DNA from 4 places in the Nocardia sp. NPDC004260 genome. Region 3 is predicted to be linked to each of the others. Evidence: riboswitches for the same ligand, from Rfam matches in the RefSeq annotation. Region 3 holds a riboswitch; each other region holds the start of a gene.
The links. A riboswitch is a leader RNA that binds a small molecule or an ion and turns the genes downstream of it on or off. The one in region 3 is predicted to bind S-adenosylmethionine.

Region 1 (3,202 bases), on a different contig from region 3:
TTGCGCCAGGCCAGCCACATCTCCTCGCAGGACGCGTCGAAGGCGACCGACAATCCGGCGAGCACACGGTCACTCGGACCGATCGGGGCGTCCGGAAGGAACAGGTCGGCTTCCGCGTCGACGAAGGCGGCCGCGTTGCGGTGGGTGACGGCAACGCCTTTCGGCGTGCCGGTGGAACCCGAGGTGAAGATGATCCAAGCGTCGTCGCGGGGACTCGGCAGCGTCGACCAGCTTTCCTCGCGCTGCTCTTCCGCCGCGCGGATGCCCGCGGCGGTGGTCTCGATGCCGGCCGCGGTCACGATCGCGGTGACCTGCGCCTCGCCGAAGACCAGTTGGGCGCGCTCGTCCGGGTCGTCTGCGTCGACCGGCACGTAGGCCGCGCCGGAGTACAGGACGGCGAGGATGGTCACGTAGAGCTCACGGGTGCCCGACGGTACGCGTACGCCGACCCGGTCGCCCGGTCGCACACCAGCGGTGGCGAGACGGGCCATGGTCTTCTCGATCTCGACGACCAGCTCCAGGTAGGAGAGCACTACTCGGCCGTCATCGATGGCAGGGGCGTCGGGGTGGGCGAGCGCCGTCGCGGTCAGGATGTCGACCAGTGTCCTGGCCTCCGGCGCGCGGTCACCACGCGACAACGGGCCCGCGGGCGCGTCGACGTCTATCTCGAGCATGGTGCTCTGCGCACCTCCCATCGACTCGCCTCACACTTTCCCGTTGTTGTGTCATAGCTGGGTTACCAAAGGGCAAACGCCACGATGGCCAGTTGTCCACGGTACCCGGGGTTGTCGTCGTTCGTTGTTCACCGGAGCGGGCGCCGGATCGGCGGGCGCCGTGCGCGTTGTTGCAGGTGGGATCGATATTCGCCGCCGCGACAGGCCGATCGCTGGTCGGTCCGTCGTCCCTCGGGTTCGCCGGGAGATGGCTCGTGTGCGGGTGTGATTCCGCTCATCGAAGCGGTGCGGACCTCGGGATGGGCGCGTGCGGCGTCGAGGCTCGTGGCGCCGGCGACCGGTCCGCCGCCTCGGAGCGCGGTCGAAGGCGTCAGTTGCCGAGGGGCGCGTGGGATGTCGAGGCAGCGGCTCGCGTGCTGTCGTCGGGATGCTTGTAAAGGCTCACGCCTGGTGGTTATCTCCACGCGGTGCTCCTGGGGACTCGGGGTCGAACGTGGTTGACAGCGCCGGGGCGCTTCTGCCACCCTCGGGTCAGGTCATGAGTGCCAGCGCGAAGCCCCGGCTTGCTGGCCGGCAACCCTCCTCCGCGGTGGGGTGCTCCGGGTGACGACCCGGCCGCCGCCCGACCGGGCGCGGCAAGCGCGGACTCGACGAATCATTCGATTGCGGGTCCCTTAGCCGACGGGATTCACGTGATGACTACCACTGTCGACAACACCTGTGCCGCTCTCGCCCGGGTCTCCGGCGACGAATTGCTCGTTCCGCTGGTGCAAGGCGGAACGGCCACCTACGCCAACTTCGACTACGCGGCGAGCGCGCCGGCGTTGACGCAGGTCACCGACCGGGTGCAGCAGTTGCTGCCGTACTACGCGAGCGTGCATCGCGGCGCGGGCTACGCCTCCCGGATCTCCACCGAGTGCTACGAGGCCGCCCGCGGGTCGGTCTCCCGGTTCCTCGACGCCGCCGACGATCAAGTGGTGGTGTTCACCCGCAACACCACCGACTCGCTGAACCTGCTCGCGTCCTGCGTGCCCGGCGACACCGTGGTGCTCGACATCGAACACCACGCCAACTTCCTGCCCTGGACCATGCAGGGCAGGCGGGTCGTGCAGGCCGCCGACACGGTGGAGGAGACCATCGGCAGGCTGGTCGCCGAGCTGTGCAGCAGGCCGGCCGCACTGCTCGCGGTGACCGGTGCGTCGAATGTGACCGGCGAGGTGCTTCCGCTGGAGCGGCTGGCCACCGTCGCGCACCAGTGCGGCGCCCGAATCCTGGTCGACGCGGCCCAGCTGGCCCCGCATCGTCGAATCAGCCTGCGCGCCAATGGAATCGACTACCTGGCGTTCTCCGGCCACAAGCTGTACGCGCCGTTCGGCGCGGGTGTGCTGGTGGGCAGACGGGATTGGCTCGACGCGGCGCGGCCCTACCTCGCCGGCGGGGGCGCGGTGCGTGAGGTGAGTACCGACGCGGCCGAGTGGGCGCCCGCTCCGCAGCGGCACGAAGCCGGGTCGCCGAACGTGCTCGGCGCAGCCGCGCTGGCCGCCGCCTGTGACGCGCTCTGTGTCATCGACGCCGAAACCCTTGCCGCGCACGAACATCAGCTCGCCGACCGTCTCCGCGACGGCTTGGCCGAGATTCCTGGCGTTCGGCTGTTGCGCATCTGGACCGACAGCCCCGACTCCGTCGGCATCGTCGCGTTCACTCTGGACGATTTCGCCCCCGGCCAGGTCGCCGCCTATCTTTCCGCCGAACACGGTATCGGCGTTCGCGACGGACGCTTCTGCGCCCACCCGCTGCTCACCCGCCTCGGCTTGGACGGCGCACTGCGCGCGAGCATCGGCCTCGGCACCACCTCCGCCGATGTGGACCGCCTGATCGATGCGATCGCCACCCTTGTGGCGACGGGCCCCACCTGGAACTACGCCGCCGAGAACGGTGTATGGAACCCCACCCCGGAAACGCGCCCCTTCACCTCCACCGCCCCCACCGGCGCGGCTCCCTGCCTGGTGGGCTGAAACAACGCTTGTTCCTCGATCTCGTCGAAAAGGGCACTAAGGATCCCATTCGAGGCGGGTGGGACGGTGCCCAGCCTTCCTGTGCTGGAGCGGCTGGCCCGTGCGCTCGACGCCGAGTTGGTGGTGCAGGTGCGGCCGAGGGTGGCGTAGCGAACTCGGGTCAGTCGCCGAGGGCGGTCGGCCGGTAATAGCGCCCGTTGTAGTACAGCAGCGGTGCGGCGGAGGGCTTCTCGTCGGTGTTGTCGTGTACCCGGGTGACCAACCCGACGACGAAGGTGTGGTCGCCGATGGGGATCAGTTGGTGCACGGTGGCGCGTAGCCAGATGGGGGTGCCGTGCAGGACGGGTTCGCCGGTGTCGAGAGCGGTCCACAGAGATCGGTCGGTGAAACGCTCCTCCGCCGTTCGGGAGAACCGGTGAGCCAGGTGCTGCTGGTGTTCGCCGAGGAAATGGATGACGACGGACTCGGCGTCCAGCATGCCGGACAGGCTGGAGGAGGTGTGCGCGATATTGA
Region 2 (3,202 bases), on a different contig from region 3:
GCAGCGCCAGCGTGCTGCCTGCCAGCCAGCCGTCGTCGGCGGCACGACTGAAGCCGTACACGATGGCGATCAGGCCGAGCGTCACGGTGACGGCTCCTGGCACGTCGTATCCCCCGCTGCGCGGCGCAGGCACGTCCTTCGCCACCCAGGCCAGCGCGCCGAGCAGCGCGATCAGCGCGATCGGCGTGTTGACCAGCAGGCACCAGCGCCAGGAGGCGTATTCGGTGAGCGCGCCACCGGCGATCAGGCCCAGCGCCGCACCACCCGCGGAGATGCCCGCGAACACACCGAACGCGGTGGCCCGCTCGCCGGGCTCGGTGAAGGTCACCGACAGCAGCGAGAGCGCGGCCGGAGCCAGCAGCGCGGCGAACGCGCCCTGCAACGCGCGTCCGGCGAACAGTTCCGCACCGGTCTGCGCGAGACCGGCCAGCGCCGACGCACTCGCGAAGCCGATCAGGCCGACGATGAAGATCCGGCGTCGGCCGAGGTAGTCGGCCAGCCTGCCGCCGAGCAGCAGCAGGCCACCGAAGATCAGCGTGTAGGCGGTGAGCATCCATTGCCGGTTGCCGTCGCTGATGTCGAGATCACGCTGCGCGAACGGCAGCGAGATCGTCACGATGGTGGCGTCCAACACCACCATGAGCTGGGCTAACGCGATCACTCCCAGCGCGAGCCAACGCGCTGAACCGCTCGCCCGCTGCGGCGCGTGCACCGCTGTCGCGGTCTCGGTCACGGTCTTCTCCTCGTCCTCGATGTCCCGAGCAATCCTGTCATCTAGCGACATTTGTCGTCAAGCGCAAAATGTCGCGATACGACATTTGACCGTTACGGACAGGAAAACGCCAGGTTGCGTTAACATGGGGGCATGCTCGAGTTATCGGCGCCGACGGGCGCGGGCGCAGCGGCCGACCGCGCCGCCGGCGGCCCGGCGACCCAGGGCCTGCGCGAACGCAAGAAGCAACAGACCAGGCTGCGGATCATCGCCGCGGCCCTCGACCTGTGCGACACACAGGGCTTCGACGCGACCACGATCGAGCAGATCGCCAACGCGGCGGACGTCTCGCCGCGCACCATCAACCGCTATTTCGACAGCAAGGAAGACATCGTCCTGGGGCCGGTGCAGGATTTCGGGCAAACCATCGCCGAGACGCTGCGCGAGTTGCCCCGCACGGGCAACGAACTCGGGGCGCTGCGCCAGGCCTTCCTGCACGTGGTCGATGAAGCCGCCGCGGCGGGCGAGGCGGATCCGCTGTCGTTCCGGCAGTTCCAGAAGATGCAGCGGATTCTGCGCAGCAGCCCGTCGGTCAGCGCGCGCAGCATGGAGCATGCCGACGACAAGAACCACGCGATCGCCGCGGTGGTCGCCGAGCGCCTCGGCACCACGCCGGACGCGCGCCCGGTGCGGCTGATCGTCGGCGCCTGGCAACTGATCGGCCACATCGGCATGGAGTGCTCCGACGATGTGTTCCTCGACGACGACCTCGCGGTCGCGGCCAGGGCGGGGCGGGCCGCGTTCACCGAGGCCTACGACGAGTTCGTGCGCACCTGCTGTGGTGCGCCGACCGCCGCGGACCAGTGAGTTCGATGGAGGATTTCGGGCGCTGACCGCCCGCCGGTTATGATGCCGGACAGGTCATGAGTACCAGCGTCAAGCCCCGGCTCGCTGGTCGGCAACCCTCCAGCCGCGGTGGGGTGCTCCGGGTGATGACCTGGCTCCCGAGAGCCGGGAGCAAGCGCGTAACAGGAGGTCGCCGCCATGTGTTGTTGTTCGTCACCCACACACCGCTAACCCCTGCTGTACCGGCGAACACCTGCTTGGGAGCAAACCATGAGTGAATTCACCGCGCCCGGGGCCGAGCGAGGCCCGGCGCAGTCGGCCCCGCACAGCCGTGGTGCCGAGTTCGGGATCGTGCGTTTCCTCCCGGATCCTCCGCCCCCCGGTTTCGCGGCGGCGGCGACATGACCGTGAACACCGAACCGAGCGCGCGGACCTCCGGCATCGCCCTGCCGCCCCCCGATGGACAGCTCGGCACCATCGCCATCGGGGACGTGCGACTGGAGAACGGCGCGGTCATCCCGGACGTCCACCTCGCGGTACAACGCTGGGGTGAGCTCTCCCCCGGCCTGGACAACGTCGTGCTGGTCGAACACGCGCTGACCGGCGACTCGCACGTCGTCGGCAAGCCCGACGGCCTGCACCAGCTGCCCGGCTGGTGGGACGGCATGGTCGGGCCGGGCGCGCCGCTGGACACCGACGAATGGTGTGTGGTCGCGACGAACGTGCTCGGCGGCTGTAAGGGCAGCACCGGGCCGTCCACCACGGCTCCGGACGGAAAGCCTTGGGGCGCGCGTTTTCCCGAGATCTCCATCCGTGATCAGGTGACCGCCGAAGCCGCTCTGCTCGACCTGCTCGGTGTCGAGCGGCTCGCGGCCGTGGTCGGCGGGTCGATGGGCGGTATGCGGGTGCTCGAGTGGATGGTCGGCGCACCGGATCGGGTCGCCGCGGCGCTGGTGCTCGCGGTCGGAGCCCGCGCCACCGCCGATCAGATCGGCACCCAGACCACCCAGATCGCGGCGATCACGTCCGATCCGGACTGGCAGGGCGGCGACTATCACGGCACCGGCCGCGCACCGACGACGGGGATGGCGCTGGCCCGGCGGATCGCGCACCTGACCTACCGCACCGAGTTCGAGCTGGATCACCGGTTCGCGAACAAGCCGCAGGGCGACGAGGACCCGTGGAACGGCGGACGGTACGCGGTGCAGAGCTACCTGGACCATCAGGCCGAAAAGCTCTGCAAGCGTTTCGATCCCGCCACGTACGTGTTGCTGACCGAGGCGATGAACCGCCATGACGTCGGCCGCGGCCGGGGCGGCATCGAGGCGGCGCTCTCGGCGACGCCGGTGCCGTGCGTGGTCGGCGGCGTCGACTCCGACCGGCTCTATCCGCTGCGGACCCAGCAGGAACTCGCCGATCTGCTGCCCGGATGCGACGGACTGGAGATCGTGCACTCCCGCGACGGGCACGACGGATTCCTCACCGAGGCGGCGGCGGTGTCCAAACTGCTGACCGAGACCATGCGCCTGGCCCGCGCCGGTGTGCGCCCCGAACGCTGAAAGAGTGCGCTTCCCTCCCGTCCGCACTGATCGGTGCCTCGCGCCGTGATGCCGTCCACTCTCAGAGCGCTGCGGCTCGCCGCGC
Region 3 (3,202 bases):
CTTCGACCTGCCGGGCAAGAACAAGAACGGCAAGAAGAACGACAAGAAAGACGACGTTCCCAGCCACTTGATCCTGCACGGTGCACCGTCTTCACCCGGCGTCACCGTGCCGATGTGACCGATCCCTGCTCAGGCGAGGGCTTGGTCGAGATCCTGGAGCAGGTCTTCCACGTCCTCCAGACCCACCGAGATGCGGACGACGCCGTCGGACAGGCCGATGGTGGCCCGGCCTTCGGGGCCCATGGCGCGGTGGGTCGTGGTCGCGGGGTGGGTGATCAGGGACTTGGCGTCACCGAGGTTGTTGGAGATGTCGACGATGCGCAACCGGTTCAGGACTTCGAACGCGCGCTTCTTCGCCTCGTTCTCGGGCGCGTTCAACTCGAAGGTGACCACGGTGCCGCCGCCGCTCATCTGGGTTGCGGCCAGCGCGGACTGCGGATGCGAATCCAGGAACGGGTATCGCACCCAGCTGACGGCCGGGTTGCTCTCCAGGAAGCGGGCGATGCGCAGCGCGGACTCCGACGAATGGCGCACCCGCAGCGGCATCGTCTCCAAGCCTTTGAGCAGCGTCCACGCGTTGAACGGGCTCAGCGCGGGGCCGGTGTGGCGCATCAGCGTCTTGACCGGGCCGTCGATGTAGTCCTTGTCGCCGAGAATGGCGCCGCCCAGCACACGGCCTTGGCCATCGATGTGCTTGGTGCCCGAGTAGACCACCACGTCGGCGCCGAGTTCGAAGCCGCGTTGCAGCAGCGGAGTGGCGAACACGTTGTCCAGCACGACCTTCGCGCCCGCCGCGTGGGCCAGCTCGCTCACGCGGCGCACGTCGACCAACGTCTGCATCGGATTGGCGGGCGTCTCGAAGAAGACCGCCTGGGTGGGCACGGACAGCGCCTGTTCCCACTGGTCGAGATCCTCGCCGTCGACGAAGACGGTCTCCACGCCCCAGCGCGGCAGGATCTCGTTGCACACCACGAAGCACGAGCCGAACAGGCTGCGCGCGGCGACGAGCCGGTCGCCCGCGCCCAGCAGCGCGCCCAGCGCGGTGAACACCGCGGACATGCCGCTCGCGGTCGCGAAGCACGCCTCGGCGCCGTCGAGCAGGCGCATCCGCTCCTCGAACATGGCCACCGTCGGGTTGCCGTAGCGGGAGTAGACGAAATGTTCGACCTCGCCGGTGAACGCGGCCTCGGCGGCCTCCGCGCTCTCGTAGACGAAGCCGGAGGTGAGGTAGAGCGCCTCGGCGGTCTCCTCGAAACCGGAGCGCCGCAGCCCGCCGCGCACGCCGAGCGTCGCGGGGCCGACGCTCTCGGGCAGCGGCTTGTCGAAGGCGCCGCCGGTGATCACGACTGCCGCCAGGGCAATCCGAGGGCACGCCAGCCGGAGCCGCCGCGATGCCCGGATTCGTCGAGCGGGCCTTCGAAGCCCTCGAGCACGTTGTAGGAGGTGCGGTAGCCCGCCGAGGTGGCGGCGATCGCCGCGCCCACCGAACGCTGACCGGAGCGACAGAGGAAGACGACGGGAGCCTCGGGATCATGGCCGTCGAGCGCTTGCTTCAGCTGCTCGACGAACGCCTCGTTGCGCGCCCCCGTGGAATCGACCCACTCGATCAGCACGGTCGGCCGTTCGATCGGACTCGTGTCGGGGACTCCGACGAACCTCCATTCCGCTTCCGTCCGCACGTCCACCAAGACGGCTTCGGGATTGTCCCGCAGCAGCTCCCAAGCCTGCTGAGGGGTGATGTCACCGGCATAACTCATGTGCACCTCCTGCGAATCCGCACTTGCCGCGCCCGGGACCAGGGCGCCGCCAGGTCGTCACCCGGAGCACCCCACCGCGGAGGAGGGTTGCCGACCAGCAATGCCGGGGCTTGACACTGGTTCTCATGACCTTCGACTGAGATTGCACCGACCCGGGTCACCGTGTCAAACCGTGTCGCACCCTGCGCGAACGCTCACGTGCATACCAGCCACTTGTCGCCGGACCTGGTGAGAATCCAGGTCGTCGTCTTCTCCTGCCCGCCCACCTTCGTGGTGACGGTCGCCTTGCCCCGGTCGCCGTCCACCATCGGTGAGTCGATTTTCGTGATCTCGACGGGCTTTCCGGCGCCGTCCTGGCCCGCCAGCGGTGAGTGGGCGGCGTCGAAGCCCTGGCACGCGGTGCCGGGCGGCGGCACGGCGTCGCTGCGGTTGGAGCCGTCCACGAAATTGCGAACGGCCGCCGTGATGCGGTCGGCGTCTGTGACATTTTTCTCAGCGGGCGACAGCACACCACCGAGCACGATCGCGATCAGCACGATCGCCGCGACCACCGCGGCGGCGACGAACGGGACCACCGAGCGTTTATCGGTCTGATCGACCCGGATGATCTCGTCCTCGCCCGCGGTCGGCTGCTGTTCGGTCATGGCTCGATGATCCCTGGTCGGCGCCGGTATCGAGCGCTCGGCCCCGGGCAGAACACCAGCGCGGCGCCGACTCCGGGGCGCGCGGCGACGATAGACCGCGCGCGAGCGGGTAAGCGGCAATCGTGGCTGTCGATGGCATCCGTCGAGTTCACGCACCGACGCGGGGCGGCGTCGGCCATCCCGATAGAATCGCGGGACGGCGGCCTGCTGTCATAGCGAATCGGCAGCTCTACGCCGCGGCGAACGGAGCACCGTGCAGCCACGAGCCGGCAACGCCGGCGTCCGCACCGGACGGGTGCGACCGAGCCGGTGCGTCAACTTAGCCTAAGCTAAGCCCGACGTCATTAATTGTTTCGACCATAAAGGTGCGCGTAAAGAGATGACCGAACAGAGTGCAGTAGAGGATGGCGGTGTCCGCGAGCCCTCCGTGGTGACGCAGGCTTCCTCCTCCGGGCCTGACGCGCACACCGCGAAGACCCGCCCGCTCCGCATCGCGATCGTGGGCGCCGGACCGGCCGGGATCTACGCCGCCGACGCCTTGATGAAGTCCGATGCCGAGGTGTCGATCGACCTCTACGAGCGCATGCCCGCGCCGTTCGGCCTGATCCGCTACGGCGTCGCACCCGATCACCCCCGCATCAAGGGCATCATCACCGCCCTGCACAAGGTCCTCGACAAGCCGCAGGTGCGCCTGCTCGGCAACATCGACTACGGCACCGACATCACCCTCGACGACCTGCGGGCCTTCTACGACGCGGTGATCTTCTCCACCGGCGCCAACGCCGACCGCGCCCTGCCGAT
Region 4 (3,202 bases), on a different contig from region 3:
CGGGCCTGATCGGCTGGCTCGCCGCCGTCGCCGGGCGACTGCTGGCCCGCTCGACCGAAACCGGGGGCCCGCTGAAACCTTCGGATCTGTCTGCCGCCGTCGCGCACCCGGTATCGGTGGCGGTGTATCTGCTTTTGTGGGTGCGGTCACACCTGGCCCGTCGCCGCGGCACGGCGCGCTGGAAAGGTCGGCCGCTGCCCTGAGCGACCGTGCCGCGGTGACGGAATCTCACGGCACCGGGGTGATTCCCACCGTCGGCAGGAAGAAGCATGACTTGGCGCCGTTCTGCACCGTGCCGAACATCGCGGCGAGCACGGTGCCCTTCCCGGTGTCCACCGGGACCGCGCGCACCCCGCCCATCGGGAGGGACGCGACGAGGAAGTCCCGGATCGCCTGCTCGGCCACGGGCCGCTGGTCCGGCGGAACGGCCGCGGGAACCATCGAACGCGCGACCTCTGGCAGCGGCCCCATGGCGGCCGTGCCGCTGCGGCCGGTATTCAAATTCAGCCAGCTCACCTGCATTCCCGCGGTATTCGGGCCGTCCGGACCGAGCCCGTAGGGCACGAAGGTGAACATGGCCTGCCCGGCCTTGACGGCGCTGAGGTCCTGGCCGGGAATCTGGACAGTGGTCTTCGGCCACGGCCCCGGAATGGCGCCTGCCACGGCGGGCGCCAGACCGGCCGTGGTGTTGTCGAGGCAGAACGCCGACGCGCTCGGGTACGCGAACGGCTGGATACCGAGCGCGCGCAACGCGTCGAGCGCGGCTTGATACGCGCCGAACAGGTCACCGGGGGCGGCGATCGGCACGGAGTCCTCGGGGAACGCGGGAATCGTGGCATCCGGAGCCGCGAACGCGGCCCCCGGCCCGGCGAGCACGAAGGCGATCGAACTGGTCGCGACAGCGGACAACTGGGTCAGACGGCGCAATATGTTCACGAAACCTCCTCATCGGCGGAACGATCGAGGGGGACAGTACTCCGGCAAACACAATCAGCAGCCGGTATTGCACACAGCAATTTCGTGGCGAGTCCCGTTTGCCCGGAACGGACCTCCGCGTAGCCCACCGGCGTTCCCCAGCGTCGGCGATAGCCGTATGCTGCATCGGACCATCCCAGTCCGGCGCCACGCGCCCGGGATCGGCGAAGCGGCGAAACTCACCTCGCCGTCGGCAGAGCAGCGCACGCCCGGTTACTACAAAGATCCGATGAATCGGCGTCGACAAGATCTACGCTCACGGTGATTACTTCTCTTGTTCCAGGCTTCCCTTACTGGGCATCATGATTCGGCTCGCCCCTGACATCCGTTGACAGGGGGTCGGCGCCAACCATCCAGAGCGACCGAGAGACCTGGCTCGTCGACGTCGCAGCAACCCCCCGGTCACCGGGTGCGGGTGCTTCCGCCGGGACCGATGGAGGAACCGAAGTGATCATCGAGGACCCGTCATGAGCGCGTCCACCGCGCCGGACGCCGCCCCCGAGGCGGCCGCGCCGATCGAACCGGACCCGACCGGAACACCGGCCCCCGCCGAGACCGGCGCGACGCCGACCGTCGCAAAGACCCGGCATCCCTGGCGCTGGGTGATCAGTGCCGTCGCGCTGATCCTGCTCGCCCAGTTCGTGCACGGGCTGGCCACCAATCCCGGCTGGGATTGGCCGACGTTCGCGCGGTACATCACGGCCGAGTCGGTGCTGTCGGCGCTGCGGGTCACCTTGGAGCTGACCGCGTGGGGCACGGCGCTGGGCTTTCTGCTCGGCACCGCGCTCGCGATCGCCCGGCTGTCGAACAACCCGGTGCTGCGGGTGATCGCGTGGGTCTACATCTGGGCATTCCGCTCGATTCCGCTGATCGTGCAGCTGCTGTTCTGGTTCAACATCGCCTACCTGTATCGGACCCTCTCGGTCGGCGTCCCGTTCGGGCCCGCGCTGTTCACCTTCGAGGTGAACGGGGTGATCAGCGGTTTCACCGCCGCCGTGATCGGCTTGGCGCTGCATCAGGCGGCGTATTCGGCCGAGATCATCCGGGCCGGTTTCATCTCGGTGGACGCGGGTCAGCTGGAAGCCGCCGCCGCCTTGGGGATTCCACGGCTGCGGCAATTCCGCACGGTGGTGGCGCCGCAGGCGATGCGCTCGATCCTGCCGAACGCGGCCAACGAGGTGATCAGCCTGTTCAAGGGCACCTCGATCGTGTCGGTGATGGCGATCGCCGAGCTGTTCTACCAGGTCCAGGTCATCTACGGGCGCAACGGACGGGTGGTGCCGCTGCTGATGGTCGCGACGGTCTGGTACATCGTGCTCACCACGGCGCTCTCGGTGGCGCAGTACTACATCGAACGCCACTACGCCAAGGGCGCGCACCGCACGCCGCCGCCGACGCCGCTGCAACGCGCGTGGCGGAAGCTGCGCGAGGTCGCCGAGGCCGGGCCCGCCGCACCGCGCGGAGCGACCCGATGAGCGCCACACTCGCCGTGCAGGTCCGCGGCGTCCGGAAATCCTTCGGCTCGCACGAAGTGTTGCGCGGCATCGATCTCACCGTGCGATCCGGCGAGGTGGTGGCCGTGATCGGCCCATCCGGGTCGGGCAAGTCGACCCTGCTGCGCGTGGTGAACCATCTGGAGACGCTGGACGCGGGCACCGTGCACATCGACGGCGAGCTGATCGGATATCGGCTGCGCCGCGACCGCTTGCACGCGCTGCCCGACCACGCGGTGCGCAAGCAGCGCTCCCGGATCGGCTTCGTCTTCCAGCAGTTCAATCTGTTTCCGCACCTGACCGTGCTCGACAACGTCACGCTCGCACCGCTGTCCGCGCAGCGGCGCGACCGGACCGAGGTGGAGCGCGAGGCACGCCTGCTGCTGGATCGGGTCGGCATCGGACACCTGGCGGACGCGTATCCGCGCAGGCTGTCGGGCGGGCAGCAGCAGCGGGTGGCGATCGCTCGCGCGCTGGCGCTGCGCCCGCGCGTGATCCTGTTCGACGAGCCGACCTCCGCGCTGGACCCGGAACTGGTCGGCGAAGTGCTCGACGTGATCCGCGATCTGGCGCACGGCGGCACCGCGCTGGTGATCGTCACCCACGAGATCGGCTTCGCCCGTGAGGTCGCCGACACCGTGGTGTTCCTCGACGAGGGCGTCATCGTCGAGCAGGGCCCGCCCTCGGTCGTTCTCGACCATCCCGAACACCCGCGCACTCGCGCGTTCCTTTCC

Region 1: it holds a riboswitch for S-adenosylmethionine, as region 3 does, so the genes downstream of both, ACWEO7_RS13490 (aminotransferase class V-fold PLP-dependent enzyme) here and ACWEO7_RS05720 (rhodanese-like domain-containing protein) in region 3, are expected to answer to the same signal.
Region 2: it holds a riboswitch for S-adenosylmethionine, as region 3 does, so the genes downstream of both, metX (homoserine O-acetyltransferase MetX) here and ACWEO7_RS05720 (rhodanese-like domain-containing protein) in region 3, are expected to answer to the same signal.
Region 4: it holds a riboswitch for S-adenosylmethionine, as region 3 does, so the genes downstream of both, ACWEO7_RS23595 (amino acid ABC transporter permease) here and ACWEO7_RS05720 (rhodanese-like domain-containing protein) in region 3, are expected to answer to the same signal.

What each region holds. Positions count from the first base shown of each region.
Region 1 is NZ_JBSGEZ010000018.1:68,492-71,693, reverse strand. Features, by position in the region: gene ACWEO7_RS13495 (Pls/PosA family non-ribosomal peptide synthetase) at 1-674, opposite strand, end outside; SAM riboswitch class IV at 1,209-1,322, shown strand; gene ACWEO7_RS13490 (aminotransferase class V-fold PLP-dependent enzyme) at 1,370-2,689, shown strand; gene ACWEO7_RS13485 (flavin reductase family protein) at 2,850-3,202, opposite strand, start outside.
Region 2 is NZ_JBSGEZ010000032.1:21,539-24,740, reverse strand. Features, by position in the region: gene ACWEO7_RS19845 (MFS transporter) at 1-784, opposite strand, end outside; gene ACWEO7_RS19840 (TetR family transcriptional regulator) at 866-1,579, shown strand; SAM riboswitch class IV at 1,632-1,742, shown strand; gene metX (homoserine O-acetyltransferase MetX) at 1,960-3,117, shown strand; gene ACWEO7_RS19830 (hypothetical protein) at 3,179-3,202, opposite strand, start outside.
Region 3 is NZ_JBSGEZ010000006.1:21,255-24,456, forward strand. Features, by position in the region: gene ACWEO7_RS05710 (serine/threonine-protein kinase) at 1-118, shown strand, start outside; gene ACWEO7_RS05715 (O-succinylhomoserine sulfhydrylase) at 130-1,344, opposite strand; gene ACWEO7_RS05720 (rhodanese-like domain-containing protein) at 1,341-1,757, opposite strand; SAM riboswitch class IV at 1,772-1,888, opposite strand; gene ACWEO7_RS05725 (Rv0361 family membrane protein) at 1,952-2,401, opposite strand; gene ACWEO7_RS05730 (FAD-dependent oxidoreductase) at 2,781-3,202, shown strand, end outside.
Region 4 is NZ_JBSGEZ010000042.1:46,883-50,084, forward strand. Features, by position in the region: gene ACWEO7_RS23585 (glycosyltransferase) at 1-203, shown strand, start outside; gene ACWEO7_RS23590 (hypothetical protein) at 229-936, opposite strand; SAM riboswitch class I at 1,322-1,415, shown strand; gene ACWEO7_RS23595 (amino acid ABC transporter permease) at 1,443-2,450, shown strand; gene ACWEO7_RS23600 (amino acid ABC transporter ATP-binding protein) at 2,447-3,202, shown strand, end outside.